DNA from 3 places in the Streptomyces liliiviolaceus genome. Region 3 is predicted to be linked to each of the others. Evidence: predicted binding sites of a transcription regulator. Region 3 holds the regulator's gene; each other region holds the start of a gene.
The links. Region 3 encodes HrcA, which represses chaperone genes, less so after heat shock. Its sites were predicted from a motif close to TTNGCACTCNGNNNNNCNGAGTGCNAA; they were not measured.

Region 1 (6,952 bases), 2.0 Mb from region 3:
AGGCCAAGCGGGAGATCCAGGACCGGCTCCGCGAGGCGGGCTTCCCCCGCTGGACGCTGCTCAAGCCGGGCTTCTTCATGGAGAACTTCCTCCCGTCGATGCGGTTCCTGTTCCCGCGCGGGGTCGAGGGCGGGATCGTCAGCGTGCTCAAGCCCACGACCCACCTGTCCCTCGCCGCGGTGGACGACATCGGCACGGCTGCCGCCGCGGCCGTCGCAGCGCCGGAACGGTTCGACCGCGTCGAGCTGGAACTGGCCAGCGACTACCTGTCGATGGCGCGGATCGCCGAGATCCTCTCCCGGGCGCTGGGTACGCGTCTGGCGGCGCCGGACATGACGGAGGTGGAGGCGCTGGCCGCTGGGATGCCGGCGATGGGGGCGTCGCACGAGCGCCTGAACGTCGTCGGTCAGCCCGGCCGCCCCCAGTTCGCCCGCGACCTCGGCATCGCCCTGACCCCCTTCGAACGGTGGACAACCCAACACCTGCCCCCGACAACCTGACCCCGTCTGCTCCGCCCCCGCCGCCCCTACCCATCCCCGTCCACACATGGGGGCTCCGCCCCCTCGCCCCCTTTCGCGCAGTTCCCCGCGCCCCTAGCTACCTAGGGGCGCGGGGAACTGCGCGAGCAACCCCCACCACCCCGCAGCCAACCCCCCACCCGCACCCCCACCCCCTAGGGGCGCGGGGAACTGCGCAATCCCGTAGGCCCGCCCCCACCGGACCCGCACGGACAGGGGCGCGGGGAACTGCGCAATCGGTTGGCCCCACCCCCACCGGCCCGCAGCCAAAGCCGCGCCCCGCCCGAAATCAGCTGAGCGAGCGCAGCGCCCCCGCATCGAAGGCAGCCAGTTCCCCGAACCGCCCGTCCAGCACCTTCACGGCCCACTCCGGGTCCTGGAGCAGCGCGCGGCCGACCGCGATCATGTCGAACTCCTCGTTCTCCAGCCGGTCGAGCAGATCGTCGATGCCCTTGACCGGCGCGCCCTCGCCACGGAACCCCTTGAGGAAGTCCCCGTCCAAGCCGACCGACCCGACGGTGATGGCGGGCTTGCCGGTGAGCTTCTTCGTCCAGCCGGCCAGGTTCAGGTCGGAGCCGTCGAACTCCGGCAGCCAGTAGCGCCGCGTCGACGCGTGGAAGGCGTCCACTCCGGCCGCGGCCAGGGGCGCCAGCAAAGAGTCGAGCTCCGCCGGGGTCTGTGCCAGGCGCGCCTTGTAGACCTCCTGCTTCCACTGCGAGTAGCGGAAGAGGACGGGGAAGGTCGGCGAGACGACCGCCCGCACCGCGGCCACGATCTCCGCGGCGAACTTCGTACGGGCGACGAGGTCCCCGCCGTACCCGTCCGTGCGGCGGTTGGTGCCCGCCCACAGGAACTGGTCGAGCAGATAGCCGTGCGCGCCGTGCAGCTCCACCCCGTCGAAGCCGATGCGCTCGGCGTCGGCCGCGGCGTCGGCGAAGGCCTGGATGACGTCGTCGAGGTCGGCCTGGGTCATCTCCTTGCCCTGGCCGGCGGTGCCGTCCATGCGCAGGCCGGACGGACCGACCGCGGGCGCGTCCGCGAACGGCGGTTCCCCGGCGGAGCGCACCATGCCGATGTGCCAGAGCTGCGGCACGATCGTCCCGCCCGCCGCGTGCACGTCCGCGGCGACCTTCGCCCACCCGGCGAGCTGCTCCTCGCCGTGGAACCGCGGGACCCGGTCGCTGTTCCCGGCCGACTCGTGGCCCACGTACGTGCCTTCGGTGACGATCAGACCGACACCGGCGGCGGCGCGGCGCGCGTAGTACGACGCCACGTCCTCCCCGGGAACTCCGCCCGGCGAGAACTGCCGGGTCATCGGCGCCATCGCGATCCGGTTCGGAACGGTCAGCCCGTTGAGGGCGACGGGCCGGGAGAGAACCTCGGCGGCGCGGGAGGCGGAGGGAGAGGCGGAGGCGGCGACGGTCACGTGGGGGCTCCTCATGGGGGGAGAAGGGAGGGAATTGCACATCCCATCGGGTATGTGCATGCGCATGGATAACTCCCCGGACAACCATCCCGGCGACCGAGGCATTCCGCCGCCCCGCCGCCCACCCCTGTGACCCCGGACACGCCCGAGGGCGGCACCCCTGGAATGGGGTGCCGCCCTCGGTTCGTACAGCTGTGATGAAGCAGTGCCGCAGCGGTGCCGCGGCGGTGGACCGCCGATCCGTCTCCGGATCAGAAGTCCATGTCACCGCCCGGCATACCGCCACCGGCGCCGGCGCCGGCCGCGGCCTTCTCCGGCTTGTCGGCGATGACGGCCTCGGTGGTGAGGAACAGCGCGGCGATGGAGGCGGCGTTCTGCAGGGCGGAACGCGTGACCTTCGCCGGGTCGATGATGCCCTCGGCGATCATGTCCACGTACTCACCGGACGCGGCGTTGAGGCCGTGACCGACGGGCAGGTTGCGGACCTTCTCGACGATGACGCCACCCTCAAGACCGCCGTTGACGGCGATCTGCTTGAGCGGGGCCTCCAGGGCGAGCTTCACGGCGTTGGCGCCGGTCGCCTCGTCACCCGAGAGCTCAAGCTTCTCGAAGACCGAGGAAGCCTGGAGCAGAGCCACGCCACCACCGGCGACGATGCCCTCCTCGACGGCCGCCTTCGCGTTGCGAACGGCGTCCTCGATGCGGTGCTTGCGCTCCTTGAGCTCGACCTCGGTGGCGGCACCGGCCTTGATGACGGCCACGCCGCCGGCCAGCTTCGCCAGACGCTCCTGGAGCTTCTCGCGGTCGTAGTCCGAGTCCGAGTTCTCGATCTCGGCACGGATCTGGTTGACCCGGCCCTGGACCTGGTCGGCCGAGCCGGAGCCGTCCACGATCGTGGTCTCGTCCTTGGTGATGACGACCTTGCGGGCGCGGCCCAGCAGGTCCAGACCCGCGTTCTCCAGCTTCAGGCCGACCTCCTCGGAGATGACCTCGCCGCCCGTGAGGATGGCGATGTCGCCGAGCATGGCCTTGCGGCGGTCACCGAAGCCCGGAGCCTTGACGGCGACGGACTTGAAGGTGCCACGGATCTTGTTGACGACCAGCGTCGACAGCGCCTCGCCCTCGACGTCCTCGGCGATGATCAGCAGCGGCTTGCCGCCCTGCATGACCTTCTCAAGGAGCGGGAGCAGGTCCTTGACGTTGGCGATCTTCGAGTTGGCGATCAGGATGTACGGGTCGTCGAGGACGGCCTCCATACGCTCCATGTCGGTGGCGAAGTACGCCGAGATGTAGCCCTTGTCGAAGCGCATGCCCTCGGTGAGCTCAAGCTCAAGACCGAAGGTCTGCGACTCCTCGACGGTGATGACGCCTTCCTTGCCGACCTTGTCCATCGCCTCGGCGATGAGCTCGCCGATCTGGGTGTCGGCGGCGGAGATGGAGGCCGTGGAAGCGATCTGCTCCTTGGTCTCGACATCCTTGGCCTGCTCAAGAAGGGCACCGGAGACGGCCTCGACGGCCTTCTCGATACCGCGCTTGAGGGCCATCGGGTTGGCACCGGCGGCTACGTTGCGCAGACCCTCGCGGACCAGCGCCTGGGCGAGCACGGTCGCCGTGGTCGTTCCGTCGCCGGCGACGTCGTCCGTCTTCTTGGCGACTTCCTTGACCAGCTCTGCGCCGATCTTCTCGTACGGGTCCTCAAGCTCGATCTCCTTGGCGATGGAAACACCATCGTTGGTGATCGTGGGGGCGCCCCACTTCTTCTCTAGGACGACGTTACGACCCTTGGGGCCAAGGGTGACCTTGACGGCGTCGGCGAGCTGGTTCATCCCGCGCTCGAGACCGCGCCGTGCCTCCTCGTCGAACGCGATGATCTTGGCCATGTGAAGTGGTCCTCCCGGACTGGGGTGGAATCTCCAGGACCGCGCCCGCGCCCGCGACGGACGGCCTGCAGACCTCGTGGTTCCTTGCCCCACCTGGCCTGCGGGCCTCACTGACCCGGTCCTCGTTGTCACTCTCACCTTCAGAGTGCTAACGCCAATGATTAGCACTCGACCCATGCGAGTGCAAGCGCCTCTCAATGATCCGCAGGTGGGAGGGGGTGCGAGGCAGGGGCGCCCGATGACCTTGAGGCGCCCCCGGCCTTTCGCGCCCGGCGTCCGGACATGCCGAAGGGCCCGCACCCGGGAGGTACGAGCCCTTCGGAAGAAGAACGTCGCTGCAGTAAGTCGGCGCGTGCTTCAGCCGGTCGCCAGACGGACCATGTCCGCCTGCGGCCCCTTCTGGCCTTGCGAGATCTCAAAATCGACCCGCTGACCCTCTTCCAGGGTGCGGTAGCCGTCCATCTGAATCGCGCTGTAGTGGACGAATACATCCGCACCACCGTCGACCGCGATGAAGCCGTACCCCTTCTCCGCGTTGAACCATTTGACGGTGCCCTGAGCCATGCCTAACTCCCCTATTACTGGCCCTTGCACAGACCCGCACTTCGCGGATCCGGGTCAGACCTCACCCCCCAACGGTTGGGGGTGTGCGCCGGAACGCGTCGACCGCGGCTGAATGTATCCGTCCAACTGCCGTCTGCAACAGGTCAATCCGACGAGAATTCCGGGCACGGCTGATCGGAAATATGTGAAGGATTTACGAAGGATCAGGGCAAGTCGGGCCCGGTAAATGCCATAAACGGCTCAAAATGACCAGTTACTTTGGCTACTTCTTGTCGGGCTCCGGGCGCGAACTCATAAGCGCCGATCTTGCGAAGCGAAGCAGCTTCCCCAACTGTACCGCGCTCAACCATACAGAATTGCCCCCTCCGCTTCAGGCGCGGAGGGGGCAATTCGATGAACTCTGCGTGTTCGACATTACCAAGGGTAACGAACGGCGCCGCCGAACGGGGCACCGTGCGGGGCGCTCAGCCTCCGGCGACCGCCGGGATGATCGAGACCCCGACGCCGTCCGGCGTAGCCGTCTCAAGCCCCTGCTCGAAGCGGACGTCGTCGTCGTTCACGTACACGTTGACGAACCGCCGCAGCTTGCCCTGGTCGTCCAGGACGCGGGCGGCGATACCGGTGTGGTTCTTCTCCAGATCGGCGATGACCTCGGCGAGGGTCGCCCCTTCGGCGGCCACTTCGGCCTGCCCACCGGTGTAGGTACGCAGAATGGTGGGGATACGGACGTTGACGCTCACGGGACCTCCATCAGGTAGGGCTGTGGTACAGCGCCCCTTCTTCGGGGGCGCGGGGAACTGCGACAGCGATCAGGACCCGAGCCCAGCCTCGTGGAAGGAGTCGAGGTTCGGGCGGATGGTCGCGGTCAGCCCCGTGTCGGAGGCGACGGCGTCCAGCGTCTTCAGACCGTCCCCCGTGTTGAGGACGACGGTCGTCAGACTCGGGTCCAGCAGACCGGCCTCGATCAGCTTCTTCGTCACCCCCACCGTCACCCCGCCGGCGGTCTCCGCGAAGATCCCCTCGGTCCGCGCCAGCAGCTTGATCGCGTCGACGACCTGGTCGTCGTTCACGTCCTCCACGGCCCCGCCCGTCCGGCGGGCGATGTCGAGCACGTACGGCCCGTCGGCCGGGTTGCCGATGGCGAGGGACTTCGCGATCGTGTCCGGCTTCTGCGGCCGTACGACGTCGTGCCCGGCCTTGTAGGCGACGGACACCGGCGAACAGCCCTCGGCCTGGGCACCGAAGATCTTGTACGGCTTGTCCTCGACCAGACCGAGCTGGATCAGCTCCTTCAGCCCCTTGTCGATCTTCGTCAGCTGCGAACCGGAGGCGATCGGTACGACCAGCTGGTCCGGCAGCCGCCAGCCGAGCTGCTCACAGATCTCGTACGCCAGGGTCTTGGAGCCCTCCGCGTAGTACGGCCGCAGGTTGACGTTGACGAAGCCCCAGCCCTCGCCGGCCGGGTCGCCGATCAGCTCGGAGCAGAAGCGGTTCACGTCGTCGTAGTTGCCCTCGATGCCGACGAGCTCGCCGCCGTAGACCGCGGCCATGACGACCTTGCCCTGCTCCAGGTCGTGCGGGATGAACACGCAGGAACGGAAGCCGGCCCGCGCGGCGGCGGCGCCCACCGCGCCCGCGAGGTTGCCGGTGGAGGAGCAGGAGAGCGTGGTGAAGCCGAAGGCGCGCGCGGCCTCCAGCGCCTGGGCGACGACACGGTCCTTGAAGGAGTGCGTCGGGTTGCCGGAGTCGTCCTTCACGAAGAGCTTGCCGGCGTCGACGCCCAGCTCACGGGCCAGGTTGTCGGCCTTGACGAGCTTGGTCCAGCCCGGGTTGATGTTCGGCTTGTCCGCCACGTCCGCGGGGACGGGCAGCAGCGGCGCGTACCGCCAGATGTTCGCGGGACCGGCTTCGATCCGCTTGCGGAGTTCCTCGGTGTCGTAACCGGAGAAGTCGTACGCGATCTCCAGCGGGCCGAAACACTCCTCGCAGGCGAAGACCGGACCGAGCGGTACGCGGTGACCGCACTCGCGGCAGGAGAGCGCGGCGGCCGGACCGAGATCGACGGCGTTCGCGGAGTCCGCGGAGGGGGTGGAGTTCGTGGTGCTTGCAACTGTCTGCGCAGCCATGGAGGCGAGGCCCTTTCCTCATCTTCCTCACGACGCACTTCGCCATGAGACGGATTTGGCACCTTCCCGAGCCGGGAGCCTCGCCGCACTGATCGACAATGATCAGGACGAGACCGGCTGGAGGGTTGCCGGGGCTTCAACGGGCCGTATCCCTCTGCCCCTCTGGATGAGCGGTATTTAGTTGTCTACGCAACGACCCCCGACATGCGATGGTCATCAGCGTTGTTCAAGACTGTAACCGACGGCATGGATGGTGGAGAGAGCCGTCCGAACCGCGAGATGACCGTCACACCGGTTTACGTCGCGGCGGGACGCACGCATCCCGATGAACGCAAGGGAGAGCCGCACGTGCTGGAAGACGTCGAGCGCTGGCTGAGCACGCGCTCCTGGTCCGTCGAGGACCGCCCGCTCAAGAAGCTGATCGCCGCGAAGCGGTCC
Region 2 (6,952 bases), 2.5 Mb from region 3:
GGGGAGTCGGGCGGATCGAGGTCGTTCACCGCCCCATTGTGGGCCAGTCGGTGGACGGCACGCGCGCGACGGCGGTGTCGACCCGGCGAAGCCCGCTTGACCTGGGAGTATCCGGCCCCATGCGACTTGTAAGACAATCCCACATCAACGCCGCAAACGGGGTCCGTACGAGTGCCCCGAAAGGGGCGCGGGGAACTGCGCGGCCCGCCCCCACCGGCCCGCAGCCGACCGTCCGTCCGCGCCGAGCAGCGGCTCGCACGGCCCTGACCCTGCTGGCAGCCACCGCACTGGCCACCGCCTGCTCGGCCCCCGCACCCAAGGACATCAAGCCGGCCGCAGGCCAACAGGCAGCCGCCAAACTCCGCCAGGAGCAACGCGCCCACGCCGCAGCCGTGAAGAGATGGGGCCTGCCCAAGGCCCCCCTGCCCGCACCGCCCGCCCCGGCGAAGAAGCCGCACATCGACACCCGTGACGGCTTCGAGGTGGACGACCACGAAGGACTCCCGCCCGTCTTCACGACGATCCCCACCAAGGACAAGGTCGTCTTCCTCACCATCGACGACGGCGCCGAGAAGGACCCGGCGTTCCTGCGGATGATGAGCGAGCTGAAGATCCCGTACACCGCCTTCCTCAGTGACTACCTGGTCAAGGAGGACTACGGGTACTTCAAGAAGATGCAGGCCGCAGGCGTGTCGCTGAACAACCACACCCTCCACCACCGCTTCATGCCGGGCCTGTCGTACGCCGCGCAGAAGCGGGAGATCTGCGGGATGCAGGACGTGATCGAGAAGCGGTACGGAAAGCGGCCGACGCTCTTCCGCCCGCCGTTCGGCAACTACAACGAGGACACCCTGCGGGCCGCCAAGGCCTGCGGCATCAAGGCGGCCCCCCTCTGGAACGAGGAGGTCTTCGTCGACCGCTGGGAGTACCGGGAGTGGGACCGCGACCTGCGCCCCGGGGACATCGTTCTCAGCCATTTCCGCGGCAAGGAGGACTGGGAGGGCACGATGCCCGACATGGTCCGCCGCTTCCTGAAGCTGATCACCGACAAGGGGTACGCGGTGGCGCGCCTGGAGGACTACCTGTGAGGCGCCGGGGGGCCACCGCCGCACTTCTGGCCGGCGTGCTCTGTCTCGCGGGCTGCGCCCAGTCCGTGGACCCCATCGAGCGGCTGGGCAAGAAGGCCGCGCAGAAGGTACGCACGCACGGGCCGCCCGTGGACGCGTACCGCCGCTGGGGGCTGAGCGCCCCGCTCGCCCGTGCGCCCGGCCCGTCCGTCCGGCGGCCCGCCTTACGGGCCGCGGGGCCCGGCCTGCCGCCCGTGGTGGACCGCGTCCCGACCCGCGACAAGGTCGTCTTCCTGACCTTCGACGACGGCGCGGAGCGGGATCCGCGGTTCGTCGACATGGTGCGGGAACTGCGGCTGCCGGTGAGCGTGTTCCTCACGGACAGCGTCGTGGGGCCGGGGTACGCGCACTTCGGCCGGCTGCGCGCGGTCGGTGCGAGCGTGCAGAACCATACGCTCGATCATCCGTATCTGCCGGGGCTGCCGTACGAGGGGCAGCGGGCGGAGATCTGCGGGCAGCAGGAGAAGCTGAAGCGGCGGTTCGGGATCCGGCCGCGGCTGTTCCGGCCGCCGTACGGGAAGTACGACGGCGACACGCTGCGGGCGGCGGGGGACTGCGGTATCTCGGCGGTCGTTCTGTGGCGGGAGTCCGAGCGGTTGCGGGCGGGGGACATTCTGCATTGCCCTGAGGGGGGTGGGGCGTTGACGGGGGCGACCGTCCGGATGCTGCGCCGCATTCAGGAGCAGGGGTTCGCCGTGGCGCGGCTGGAGGACTACCTGTAGGGGCCCCGAGGACCTTTCTCCGCCCCCGCCGCCCCTACCCTCCCCGTCACTGCATGGGGGCTGCGCCCCCTCGCCCCCCTTTGCGCAGTTCCCCGCGCCCCTAGGGGGTGGGGGCAGGGGAAGGGGGCGGGAAAAGTCGGGCGCAGCCCGCTTTTCAGGGGCGCGGGGAACTGCGCGGCCCGCCCCCACCGGGCCGCAGACGAGAACCCTCCAGCCCGTCCGGCGCTTGCGGCAACCCCGATTCCGACCCGCCCGGATGCCGCCAACCGCCGGAGGTAACTGGCACTCCGCTTGACCGAGTGCTAATCGCAGTCATAGTCTCGGCTCTGGCACTCACCGCAGGAGAGTGCCAATAGCGACGGGCAGGTCCGGCACCCGCGACGACGGATCCACCTGGTCGCCACCTCAGACAGTTAACCCCGTGAGATCTCCGAAGGGGGAGGTCGGATCGTGACGACCACCAGCTCCAAGGTTGCCATCAAGCCGCTTGAGGACCGCATTGTGGTCCAGCCGCTCGACGCCGAGCAGACCACCGCCTCTGGCCTGGTCATTCCGGACACGGCGAAGGAGAAGCCCCAGGAGGGCGTCGTCCTGGCCGTCGGCCCGGGCCGCTTCGAGAACGGCGAGCGTCTTCCGCTCGACGTGAAGACCGGCGACATCGTGCTCTACAGCAAGTACGGCGGCACCGAAGTGAAGTACAACGGCGAGGAGTACCTCGTCCTCTCGGCTCGCGACGTGCTCGCGATCATCGAGAAGTAATTCACCCAGGTTTGCTTTGAACTGCGCCCCTGGCCCCAGCGAGTACTGAACACGAGTACTAAAAAAGCGCCGGGTGCCGGGGGCGCCGTTCGTTTTTTGAGAGGACTGAATCAGCTCCATGGCGAAGATCCTGAAGTTCGACGAGGACGCCCGTCGCGCCCTTGAGCGCGGCGTCAACAAGCTTGCCGATACCGTGAAGGTGACGATCGGCCCCAAGGGCCGCAACGTCGTCATCGACAAGAAGTTCGGCGCCCCCACCATCACCAACGACGGCGTCACCATCGCCCGCGAGGTCGAGCTCGACGACCCGTACGAGAACCTCGGCGCCCAGCTGGTGAAGGAGGTGGCGACCAAGACCAACGACATCGCGGGTGACGGTACGACCACCGCCACCGTGCTGGCCCAGGCGCTGGTGCGCGAGGGCCTGAAGAACGTCGCCGCCGGCGCGTCCCCCGCCCTCCTCAAGAAGGGCATCGACGCGGCCGTCGCCGCGGTCTCCGAGGAGCTCCTCGCGACCGCGCGCCCGATCGACGAGAAGTCCGACATCGCGGCCGTCGCCGGTCTGTCCGCCCAGGACAGCCAGGTCGGCGAGCTCATCGCCGAGGCGATGGACAAGGTCGGCAAGGACGGTGTCATCACCGTCGAGGAGTCCAACACCTTCGGTCTGGAGCTGGACTTCACCGAGGGCATGGCCTTCGACAAGGGCTACCTGTCCCCGTACATGGTGTCCGACCAGGAGCGTATGGAGGCCGTCCTCGACGACCCGTACATCCTGATCCACCAGGGCAAGGTCTCCTCCATCCAGGACCTGCTGCCCCTGCTTGAGAAGGTCATCCAGACCAACGCGTCGAAGCCGCTGCTGATCATCGCCGAGGACGTCGAGGGCGAAGCCCTGTCGACCCTGGTCGTGAACAAGATCCGCGGCACCTTCAACGCGGTGGCCGTCAAGGCCCCCGGCTTCGGCGACCGCCGCAAGGCCATGCTCGGTGACATCGCGACGCTCACCGGCGCCACGGTCATCGCCGAGGAGGTCGGCCTCAAGCTCGACCAGGTCGGCCTGGACGTGCTGGGCACCGCCCGCCGCGTGACCGTCACCAAGGACGACACGACCATCGTCGACGGCGGCGGCAACGGCGCCGACGTGGCCGGCCGTGTCAACCAGATCAAGGCCGAGATCGAGTCCACGGACTCCGACTGGGACCGCGAGAAGCTCCAGGAGCGCCTCGCGAAGCTGGCCGGCGGCGTGTGCGTCATCAAGGTCGGCGCCGCCACCGAGGTGGAGCTGAAGGAGAAGAAGCACCGTCTGGAGGACGCCATCTCCGCGACCCGCGCCGCGGTCGAGGAGGGCATCGTCTCCGGTGGTGGCTCCGCGCTCGTCCACGCCGTGAAGGTCCTCGAAGGCAACCTCGGCAAGGCCGGCGACGAGGCGACCGGTGTCGCCGTCGTCCGCAAGGCCGCCGTCGAGCCGCTGCGCTGGATCGCCGAGAACGCCGGCCTGGAGGGTTACGTCATCACCTCCAAGGTCGCCGACCTCGACAAGGGCCAGGGCTTCAACGCCGCGACCGGCGAGTACGGCGACCTGGTCAAGGCCGGCGTCATCGACCCGGTCAAGGTCACCCGCTCCGCCCTGGAGAACGCGGCGTCCATCGCCTCCCTGCTCCTCACGACCGAGACCCTGGTCGTCGAGAAGCCGGCGGAGGAGGAGGCCGAGGCCGCTCACGGTGGCCACGGCCACTCGCACTAGTCGCTGAGCTGAACCCCGCGCCCCTTCGGGCGCAGCATGAAGGCCCGGTACCCGTTTCGGCGGGGCCGGGCCTTCGTGCTGTCTCCGCCTGACGCCTAACAGCACCGACGCGCCTACTTCGGGCCGTACTTGCGGCCCGCCTTGGAGCTGACCCCGTCGGCCAGCCCCCGCGGCGTCACCTTCGCCAGGCCCGCCAGCACCTTGTAGCGCGCGTCCGGAATGGACAGGGACTTGCCCCGCGCGAGGTCGGCGAGACCGGCCGTGACCACCTTGTCGGCGTCCAGCCACATCCAGTCGGGGATGTCGTCCGTGCCCATCCCGGCCCGCTCGTGGAACTCGGTCCGCACGAAGCCGGGGCACAGTGCCATCAGCCGGACGCCGCTGCCCGCCAGGTCCTTCGCCACGCCCTGCGTGAACTGCACGACCCACGCCTTCGACGCCCCGTACGTACCGCGGGGCGTGAACGCGGCCATCGACGCCACGTTGACCACACCGCCGCGCCCGCGCTCCCGCATGGCCTCGGCCGCCGCCGAGGTGAGCCGCAGCACCGCCTCGCAGTGCACCTTGAGCATCCTCAGCTCGTCCGCCATCGGTACGTCCAGATACAGGCCCTTGTTGCCGAAGCCCGCGTTGTTGACGAGCAGGTCGACCGCGTGTTTGCGGTCCGAGACACGGGCGGCCACCGCCTCGATGCCCTCGTCCGTCGCCAGGTCCGCCGCCAGCACCTCCGCCTCGATGCCGTGCCGGTCGTGCAGTTCCGTCGCCTGCTCGCCGAGCCGCTTGGTGTCACGCGCGACCAGCACGAGGTTGTGCCCGTCGGCGGCCAGCCGCCGTGCGAAGGCGGCACCGATGCCCGCTGTCGATCCCGTAATCAAAGCCGTTGTCATGGCCCAAGGTTAGTGACCGCCGTACTTCTCGACGTACCTCAGCGCCGTCTCCCGTGCCTCCGGGTGCAGGGCGTCGCCGGCCGCCAGCACCTTTGGCAGCAGCGTCCGTTCGAGCGTGACCGCGCGGAACTGCAGGGCGGCGGTGACCTCGTGGTCCGGCCGGTGCACGATCTCGATCGGATCGCCCGCCCGTATCTCCCCGGGCTCGATCACCCGCAGATACGCGCCGGTCGCCCCCTTGCGCGTGAACCGCCTGACCCAGCCCTTCTCGCCCAGGTGGCCCTGGAAGGTGAGGCAGGGGATCCGCCCGGACGTCACTTCGAGCACGACCTCGGAGCCGATGCGCCAGCGCTCCCCGATCTTCGCCCCGGACACGTCGATGCCCTCGGTCGTGAGGTTCTCCCCGAACATCCCGCTGGACAGCGGGCGCCTCAGCTCGCGTTCCCAGTCGTCGAGGTCCTCGCGCGCGAAGGCGTACACCGCCTGGTCGTCGCCGCCGTGGTGCCGCAGCTCGCACACGGCGTCCCCGGCGAGACCGCTCCCGCCGACGCCCTTGGGCCCGGGCGCGGCGACCCGTACCGGCCCGTCCACCGGCCGCTTGTCGATGCCGGTCACGCCCTCGGCCTGGTCCGTGTACTCGACGGCCTTCGGCCGCCCCAGATTCAGAGACAGAAGCTTCATGAAGGCACGCTAGGCGATCCGGGCCAAAAGCGTCGACGCGATATTCCTCGCCGTATCCAAGATTCGCTTATGCTCGAAGGGTGATCGAGGCCCGTCATCTGCGCGTCCTGCGTGCCGTCTCCGCCACCGGTTCCTTCTCGGCGGCGGGGCGCGAGCTGGGCTGCACCCAGCCCGCCGTCAGCCAGCAGATGAAGGCGCTCGAAGCCTCCGTCGGCACACCGCTGCTCATCCGCACCGGCCGTGAGATGCGGCTGACCCAGGCGGGCGAGGCCCTCGTGCGGCACGCGGCGGGCATCATCGCCGGGCTGACCGCCGCCGAGGAGGAGGTCGCCGCGATCGCGGGGCTGCGCGCGGGCCGGGTGCGCCTGGTCTCGTTCCCCAGCGGAAGCTCCACGCTCGTACCGACCGCGCTCGCCGCCCTGCGCGCGGCCCACCCCGGCACCCGGGTCTCCCTGGAGGAGGCCGAACCGCCGCGCTCCGTCGAGATGCTCCGCGAGGGCGACTGCGACGTGACACTCGCCTTCCGGTACGAGGGCGCGGCGGCGGGTCCCGCGGGCGCGGAGGAGTGGGACGACCTGGTGATCCGGCCGCTGCTCACGGACCGGCTCGTCGGTCTGGTCCCCGAGGGGCACCGGTTGGCCCGGGCGGGCACGGTCGCCATCGGGGACCTCGCCGACGAGCCGTGGATCGCCGGCTGTCCGCGCTGCCGGACCCAGCTGGTCGAGGTCTGCGCGAACGCCGGCTTCACCCCGCGCATCGACTTCGCGACCGACGACTATCCGGCGGTGGTCGGTCTGGTCGGGGCGGGCCTCGGGGTCGCGGTCCTGCCCGAACTGGCCATCGAATCCGTACGCCCCAAAGGTGCACGCACAGTGACGGTGGAGCCCGCGCTGCGGCGGGAGATCGTCGCGCTCACGCTGCCGGATCTGGCCCAGGTGCCCGCCGTGGCGGCCACGCTGGACCAGCTGGCCGGAGCGGCCGCCCGCTGAACCCGGTTCCACGGGCCCGGTCTCGCGGGGTCTTGGTCCTGGG
Region 3 (6,952 bases):
GCGGCCCATGGGCGCGGACAGCAGGACGGTGCCGCCGGGGCCGCGGACCACATCGCCGACGGGCCCGTACGGGAGGGTGGTCGCGGGTCCGCCGTCGAGCGGGATGGCGCGGGCCCAGCTGCGGCGCAGGCTCGCCTGGCCCTGCGAGCTGAGCGCGAGCACCTCCCCCTCGGGGGTCCAGCCGCGCACCTGGGTCTTCCAACTGCCCCAGTACGTCAGGCGGGTGCTGGAGCCTCCGTCGACGGGGGCGATGTGCACCTCGGGGGCGCCGTCGCGGGTCGAGGTCCAGGCGACGGTCGCCCCGTCCGGGGAGATCCGTGGATGGTTCACGGGAACGTTGTCGGCACTGACCCGCCAGGCACGGCCGCCGTCGAGCGGCGCCACCCAGACGTCGTCCTCGGCGGTGAAGGCGATCAACTCACCGTGCAGGTGCGGATACCGGAGATACGCGGAGGTCGCGGCGGATGCGGCGGATGCGGATGCAGGCTGTGTCACCCGATCACCCTATGCAGCCGTCCCGGCCGCGACCAGAGCTTTCGATCACTTCCCCGGGCCGGCCGCTTCGTCGCATTGATCACTTTCCCGAGATGCAGGAGCAACTCGGGTTCGGATACACGGTCACGGTCCGGGTGACGGTGACGGTCGCGCCGGGCTGGTCGGGCGGCGGAGTCGTCGGGTTGTCGACGGGCGGCGTACTCGCCTGGCAATTGCCGAGGACGTTCACGCGGAACACTTCCTTGCCGTCCACCGTGGCGGTGAGGTCGCCGCGTACGCAGGTGCCGTCGATCTCCTGCGTCACCTTGCCCTTGATGCTGATGTCCTGGCCGTCCTTGGTCTCGCCCGTGCAGTCGACGGACGCCACGTTGTGCACGCTCGCGGAGGGTGTGGGTTCGCCCTTCTCGCCGTACGAGGCGGTGCAGGTGAGCCACTTCACGTCGACGCCCCGCTTCTCCAGCTCGCTCGTGCCCTTCTGGTCGGTGGTGATCGCGACGGCCGCGGTGTTCAGGCCGTCGCCCGGTTCACACGCGACCAGCGCGAACACGGCCGAGACGGCGGCCAGGGCGATCGCCGGGCCGCGGTGCCGTATACGCCTCAGTGCCCGCATGCACGGCAGCGTGCCACTGCTCGCGCCGACGCGGTAGACCCCATGCGGCCACGCTCACCCTCTCGGGGACATTGCCCCCGAACCCCCTTGTCCTCAAACGCCGGACAGGCTAGGTACGTCGTCTGCGGGTCCGGTGGGGGCGGGCCGCGCAGTTCCCCGCGCCCCTGGGTATCTCAGCCCGTCCGGCGTTTGAGGACGAGCGCGAAGCGCGATAAGGGGGCGAGGGGCGCAGCCCCCTGCGTGGACGGGAACGGGTAGGGGCGGCGGGGGCGAAAAAAGCTACGACCAGCGCCCCGTCCGGCCCAGCAGCAGCGCCACCGCTGCCGTCCCCGCCGTCGACGTACGCAACACACTGCGCCCCAGCCGGCACACCCGCGCCCCGGCCTCGGCGAACATCGACAACTCCTCGGGAGACACGCCCCCTTCGGGCCCGACGACGAGCACGATCGACCCGGCGACGGGCAACTCGACGGTGGCGAGGGGCTCACCGGGATACCCCCGGTCCTCGTGCAGCACCGCCGCGAACTCCGCTTTGGCGAGAAACGCCGCAACCTGCTTCGTCGACATCGCGTCCGCGACCTCCGCGAACCGCACCCGCCGCGACTGCTTGCCCGCCTCCCGCGCGGTGGCCCGCCACTTCGCCAGGGCCTTGAGCCCCCGCTCACCCTTCCACTGCGTGATGCAACGCGACGCCGCCCAGGGGACGATCGCGTCGACGCCGGTCTCCGACATGGTCTCGACGGCGAGTTCACCCCGGTCGCCCTTGGGCAGCGCCTGCACGACGGTGATACGGGGGGCGGGCAGCGGCTCCTCGTGGATCACGTGGAGGTCCGCCACGACGAGCCGGTCCTTGCCCTCGGCCGTCATGACGACACCCTCGGCCCAGCGGCCCCGCCCGTCGGTGAGGACCACGTCCTCACCGGTGCGCAGCCGCTTCACGGACACGGCGTGCCGCCCTTCGGACCCGTCGAGCACGAACTGCGGCCCGCCGGGCACCTCGTCGACCACGAACACCGGCGCGGTCATCGCCCGACGCCCCCGTCCTGCTCGGCCGACAACGCTGTCCGGGCGGCGGCGAGTTCGGCCGCGAGCACCTCCACCAGCTGTCCGGCGGGCAGTTCGCGGGCGAGCCGGTGCCCCTGCCCCGCCCACAGCGCCATGCCCTGCGCGTCCCCCGCCTTTGCGGCGGCCTTGCGCAGCGCGGAGGTGAGGTGGTGCACCTCGGGGTAGGCGGCGGGCGCGTACGGCCCGTGCTCGCGCATGAAGCGGTTCATCAGTCCGCGCGCGGGGCGGCCGGAGAACGCCCGCGTCAGCTGCGTACGGACGAAGAGGGGGTTGGTCAGCGCCTGCTTGTGCAGGGCGTTGGCGCCGGACTCGGGGGTGGCGAGGAAGGCGGTGCCCAGCTGGGCGGCGCTCGCGCCGGCGGCCAGCGCCGCGGCGATCTGGCTGCCGCGCATGATGCCGCCGGCCGCGACGATCGGGATCTGCACGGTCTCGCGGACCAGCGCGATGAGCGACAGCAGTCCGATGCCGGAGCCGTCCGTCTCCGGGTTGTCGCGGTGGGTGCCCTGGTGGCCGCCGGCCTCGACGCCCTGCACGATGACCGCGTCGGCGCCCGCCCACTGCACGGCCTGCGCCTCCTCGGCGGTGGTCGCGGTGACGAGGGTGAGCGTGCCGGCCCGGCTCAGGGAGTCGAGGACGTCGCGGGTGGGGCACCCGAAGTGGAAGGAGACGACCGGCACCGGGTTGTCGAGGAGGACGGCGAGCTTGGCGTCGTAGCCGTCGTCGCGTCCGCTGTCGGGGTCGCCCAGTTCGGTCTCGTACCAGGAGGACTCACCGGCGAGCTGGTGGGCGTACACCTCGACGGCCGACCGGTCGGCGTACTCGGGCTGCGGCATGAAGAGGTTCACGCCGAACGGCCTGCTGGTGGCCCCGCGCAGCTGCTTGATGTCCTGGTACATGCCGTCGGCCGTCTTGTAGCCGGCGGCGAGGAAACCGAGCCCCCCGGCCTCGGACACGGCCGCGGCGAGCTGCGGCACGGAGACGCCGCCGGCCATCGGGGCCTGCACGATCGGGAGGGGGAAAAGATCGGTCAGCGCGGAGGACATGACGGCATGTTGTCACGTCCTCCGTACAAGTCCGAATCCGGCCGTCCGCCGGGCATAAGCCACCGGAATCATCCTGCGGCATGCCCGGCGGTTCGCCCGTCAGGTACGGCCGTTGAAGGCGTCCTTCAGCCGGGAGAACAAGCCCTGCTGACCGGGCTGGAACTGCCCGGTGGGCCGCTCCTCGCCCCGCATCTGGGCCAGCTCCCGCAGGACCCGCTCCATCTCGGGATCGAGTTTCGTGGGCGTCATGACCTCGACGTGCACGATCAGGTCGCCGCGTCCGCCGCCCCGCAGATGGGTGATGCCGCGCCCGTGCTTGGGGATCGACTGCCCGGACTGCGTGCCGGGGCGGATGTCGACCTCTTCGAGCCCGTCGAGCGTCTCCAGCGGGACCTTGGTACCGAGCGCCGCCGCGGTCATCGGGATGGTGACCGTGCAGTGCAGATCGTCGCCGCGCCGCTGGAACATGTTGTGCGGCAGCTCGTGGATCTCCACGTACAGGTCGCCGGCGGGGCCGCCGCCGGGGCCGACCTCGCCCTCGCCCGCGAGCTGGATCCGGGTGCCGTTGTCGACACCGGCGGGGATCTTCACGGTCAGGGTCCGGCGCGAGCGCACCCGTCCGTCGCCCGCGCACTCGGGGCACGGCGTCGGGACGACCGTTCCGAAGCCCTGGCACTGCGGACACGGCCGGGACGTCATGACCTGGCCCAGGAAGGACCGCGTGACCTGGGAGACCTCGCCACGACCGCGGCACATGTCACAGGTCTGCGCGGAGGTGCCGGGGGCGGCGCCCTCACCGCTGCAGGTGGTGCAGACGACGGCCGTGTCGACCTGGATGTCCTTCGTCGTGCCGAAGGCCGCCTCGTCGAGCTCTATCTCCAGCCGGATCATCGCGTCCTGGCCGCGCCGCGTGCGCGACCGGGGGCCACGCTGCGACGCCGTTCCGAAGAACGCGTCCATGATGTCCGAGAAGTTGCCGAAGCCGCCGGCTCCGAAGCCGCCCGCGCCACCGCCGCCCGCCTGGGACAGCGGGTCGCCACCGAGGTCGTAGACCTGCTTCTTCTGCGGGTCCGACAACACCTCGTACGCGGCGTTGATCTCCTTGAAGCGCTCTTGCGTCTTCGGATCGGGGTTGACGTCCGGGTGCAGCTCGCGGGCGAGCCGCCGGAATGCCTTCTTGATCTCGTCCTGGGACGCGTCGCGGCGCACGCCGAGTACGGCGTAGTAGTCCGTGGCCACTTACGACTCCGCCAGGATCTGTCCTACGTACCGTGCCACCGCTCGTACCGCTCCCATCGTTCCGGGGTAATCCATGCGCGTCGGTCCGACCACGCCGAGTTTGGCGACTGCTTCGCCGCCCGAACCGTAGCCGACCGAGACCACAGAAGTGGAGTTGAGTCCCTCATGGGCGTTCTCGTGACCGATCCGTACGGCCATGCCCGAATCGTTGACCTCGCCGAGGAGTTTGAGGAGCACGACCTGCTCCTCCAACGCTTCGAGCACCGGACGGATCGTGAGGGGAAAATCATGTCCGAAGCGCGTCAGATTGGCGGTGCCGCCGATCATCAGCCGCTCCTCGGTCTCCTCGACAAGAGTCTCCAGGAGGGTGGAGAGCACGGTAGCGACCGTGCCCCGGTCCTCCGACTCGAAGGCGTCGGGGAGATCCTGCACCAGTTGGGGGACATCCGCGAAACGGCGCCCCGTGATCCTGCTGTTGAGCCGCGCGCGCAGATCTGCCACGGAGACCTCCCCGAAGGGGGCCGGGCAGTCCACCATGCGCTGCTCGACGCGCCCGGTGTCCGTGATCAGTACGAGCATGACGCGGGCCGGGGCCAGCGCGAGCAGCTCCACATGACGCACGGTCGAGCGGGTCAGCGACGGGTACTGGACGACCGCCACCTGCCGGGTGAGCTGTGCGAGGAGCCGCACGGTCCGCCCCACGACGTCGTCGAGGTCGACGGCACCGTCCAGGAAGTGGTGGATCGCCCGCCGCTCGGGCGCCGTCATCGGCTTGACGCCCGCGAGCTTGTCGACGAAGAGCCGGTAGCCCTTGTCCGTGGGGATGCGCCCCGCACTCGTGTGCGGCTGCGCGATGTACCCCTCGTCCTCCAGGACCGCCATGTCGTTGCGGACGGTCGCCGGTGACACGCCCAGCCGGTGGCGCTCCGTGAGCGCCTTCGAGCCGACCGGCTCCTCCGTGCCCACGTAGTCCTGGACGATGGCGCGCAGCACTTCGAGCCTGCGTTCACTGAGCATCGCGCACACCTCCCGTGGTCTTCCGCGCGGTCATCGGTCGTCAGTCGGTCGTCATCGGCGGTGCCGCCTGGCACTCAGCGCGCGCGAGTGCCAGCATCCCCGCGCCAAGTGTACGGCCGGTGGGTACGGGCCGGGCAAGGGCGGGCCTGCGATGTCGTGACGCCGGGCACATCGGACAGGCGACGTGTACGAGGGTGTCCCGCTCTGTCGGGAACATGCGGGCGCGGCCGACGGGGTTAGCGTCGGCGCATGAACGTGACATGGGAAGGGCCCGGGCGCGACGGAACCGGCTGGGAGGAGCTGTCCCCGTACGCGGGGCGCTGCCGGCTCCCGGGGTGGGACTGCACGGCCGGGCTCGTGGTCGGCGAGGACGCGGCGCTCATGATCGACGCGGGGTCCAGCGTGCGGGAGGGCGCGCGACTGCGCACGCGGGCGCACGGGTTGCTCGGGGGCGGGCGCGTCACGCATCTCGCGCTCACGCATCCGCACTTCGACCATGTCTTCGGGGCGGCGGCGTTCGCGGGGGCCGAGGTGTTCGCCGCGGTGGGCGCCGAACTGGTCCTGGGCGAGGGCCGGGAGGAACTGCTCGCGGACGCCGTGCGCAACGGCGCCGATCCCGGGGAGGCGGCCGAGGCGGCGGATCTCCTGGTGCGGCCCCGGCATCTCGTCTCCGGCGAGTGGACGCTCGACCTGGGCGGTGGCCGGCAGGTCCTGCTGGCGAACGTGGGCCCCGGGCACACGGGCCACGACCTCGCGGTCCTGGTCGCCGGGCCCGGCTCCCCGGAGATCGTCTTCTGCGGCGACCTCGTCGAGGAGTCCGGCGAACCCCAGGCGGGCCCGGACGCCGTGCCCTCCCGCTGGCCCGCCGCGCTGGACCGCCTGCTGGACCTCGGGGGCGAGGACGCGCTGTACGTGCCCGGGCACGGGGCGGTGGTGGACGCGGCGTTCGTACGGGCCCAACGGGAGGCGCTGGCACGGCGTTTCGACGTGCCGTGAGTCGTGCGGCGAGTCGTGCCGCGAGTCCTGCCGCGAGCGCCGCTCCGGGGTGTCGGTGTACGTGCGGGGCCCTGCTTCTCCTATCGTCATCCGAATGCGCCAGTACTCAGCGGATCTGACCCCTCCGTGGAAGAAGCCCAAGCCCGTGCCCGAGGTGGCGGCGGAGCCGGGGCTCGTGGTCGAGGAGCCCGGCACCGGGTTCTGCGGTGCCGTGATCCGCTGCGAGGCGGGCACGGTGACGCTGGAGGACCGCTTCGGCAAGCACCGGGTGTTCCCGTTGGAACCGCGCGGCTTCCTCCTGGAAGGGCGCGTGGTGACCCTCGTACGCCCGTCGGCCGCGCCGGTACGCCCCACGCGCACGGCGTCCGGGTCGGTCGCCGTGCCCGGGGCGCGGGCCCGGGTGGCCCGTGCGGGACGCATCTACGTCGAGGGCCGCCACGACGCCGAACTGGTGGAGCGGGTCTGGGGCGACGACCTGCGCATCGAG

Region 1: groL (chaperonin GroEL) is a predicted target of HrcA. The motif match lies at 3,986-4,012, and genes of this name have one in related genera.
Region 2: groES (co-chaperone GroES) is a predicted target of HrcA. The motif match lies at 2,129-2,155, and genes of this name have one in related genera.

Annotation. Positions count from the first base shown of each region.
Region 1 covers NZ_JAGPYQ010000001.1:983,796-990,747, forward strand. The annotation lists gene J8N05_RS04200 (NmrA family NAD(P)-binding protein) at 1-500, shown strand, start outside; gene J8N05_RS04205 (NADH:flavin oxidoreductase) at 808-1,959, opposite strand; gene groL (chaperonin GroEL) at 2,196-3,824, opposite strand; gene J8N05_RS04215 (cold-shock protein) at 4,182-4,388, opposite strand; gene J8N05_RS04220 (MoaD/ThiS family protein) at 4,853-5,128, opposite strand; gene thrC (threonine synthase) at 5,198-6,514, opposite strand; SAM riboswitch class I at 6,530-6,687, opposite strand; gene J8N05_RS04230 (glucosyl-3-phosphoglycerate synthase) at 6,863-6,952, shown strand, end outside.
Region 2 covers NZ_JAGPYQ010000001.1:501,679-508,630, reverse strand. The annotation lists gene J8N05_RS02165 (class I SAM-dependent methyltransferase) at 1-29, opposite strand, end outside; gene J8N05_RS02160 (polysaccharide deacetylase family protein) at 120-1,088, shown strand; gene J8N05_RS02155 (polysaccharide deacetylase family protein) at 1,085-1,849, shown strand; gene groES (co-chaperone GroES) at 2,300-2,608, shown strand; gene groL (chaperonin GroEL) at 2,727-4,352, shown strand; gene J8N05_RS02140 (SDR family NAD(P)-dependent oxidoreductase) at 4,466-5,239, opposite strand; gene J8N05_RS02135 (MOSC domain-containing protein) at 5,249-5,920, opposite strand; gene J8N05_RS02130 (LysR family transcriptional regulator) at 6,001-6,909, shown strand.
Region 3 covers NZ_JAGPYQ010000001.1:2,960,642-2,967,593, reverse strand. The annotation lists gene J8N05_RS12980 (S41 family peptidase) at 1-495, opposite strand, end outside; gene J8N05_RS12975 (hypothetical protein) at 575-1,105, opposite strand; gene J8N05_RS12970 (16S rRNA (uracil(1498)-N(3))-methyltransferase) at 1,385-2,131, opposite strand; gene J8N05_RS12965 (nitronate monooxygenase) at 2,128-3,213, opposite strand; gene dnaJ (molecular chaperone DnaJ) at 3,313-4,452, opposite strand; gene hrcA (heat-inducible transcriptional repressor HrcA) at 4,453-5,469, opposite strand; gene J8N05_RS12950 (MBL fold metallo-hydrolase) at 5,719-6,465, shown strand; gene J8N05_RS12945 (DUF3097 domain-containing protein) at 6,560-6,952, shown strand, end outside.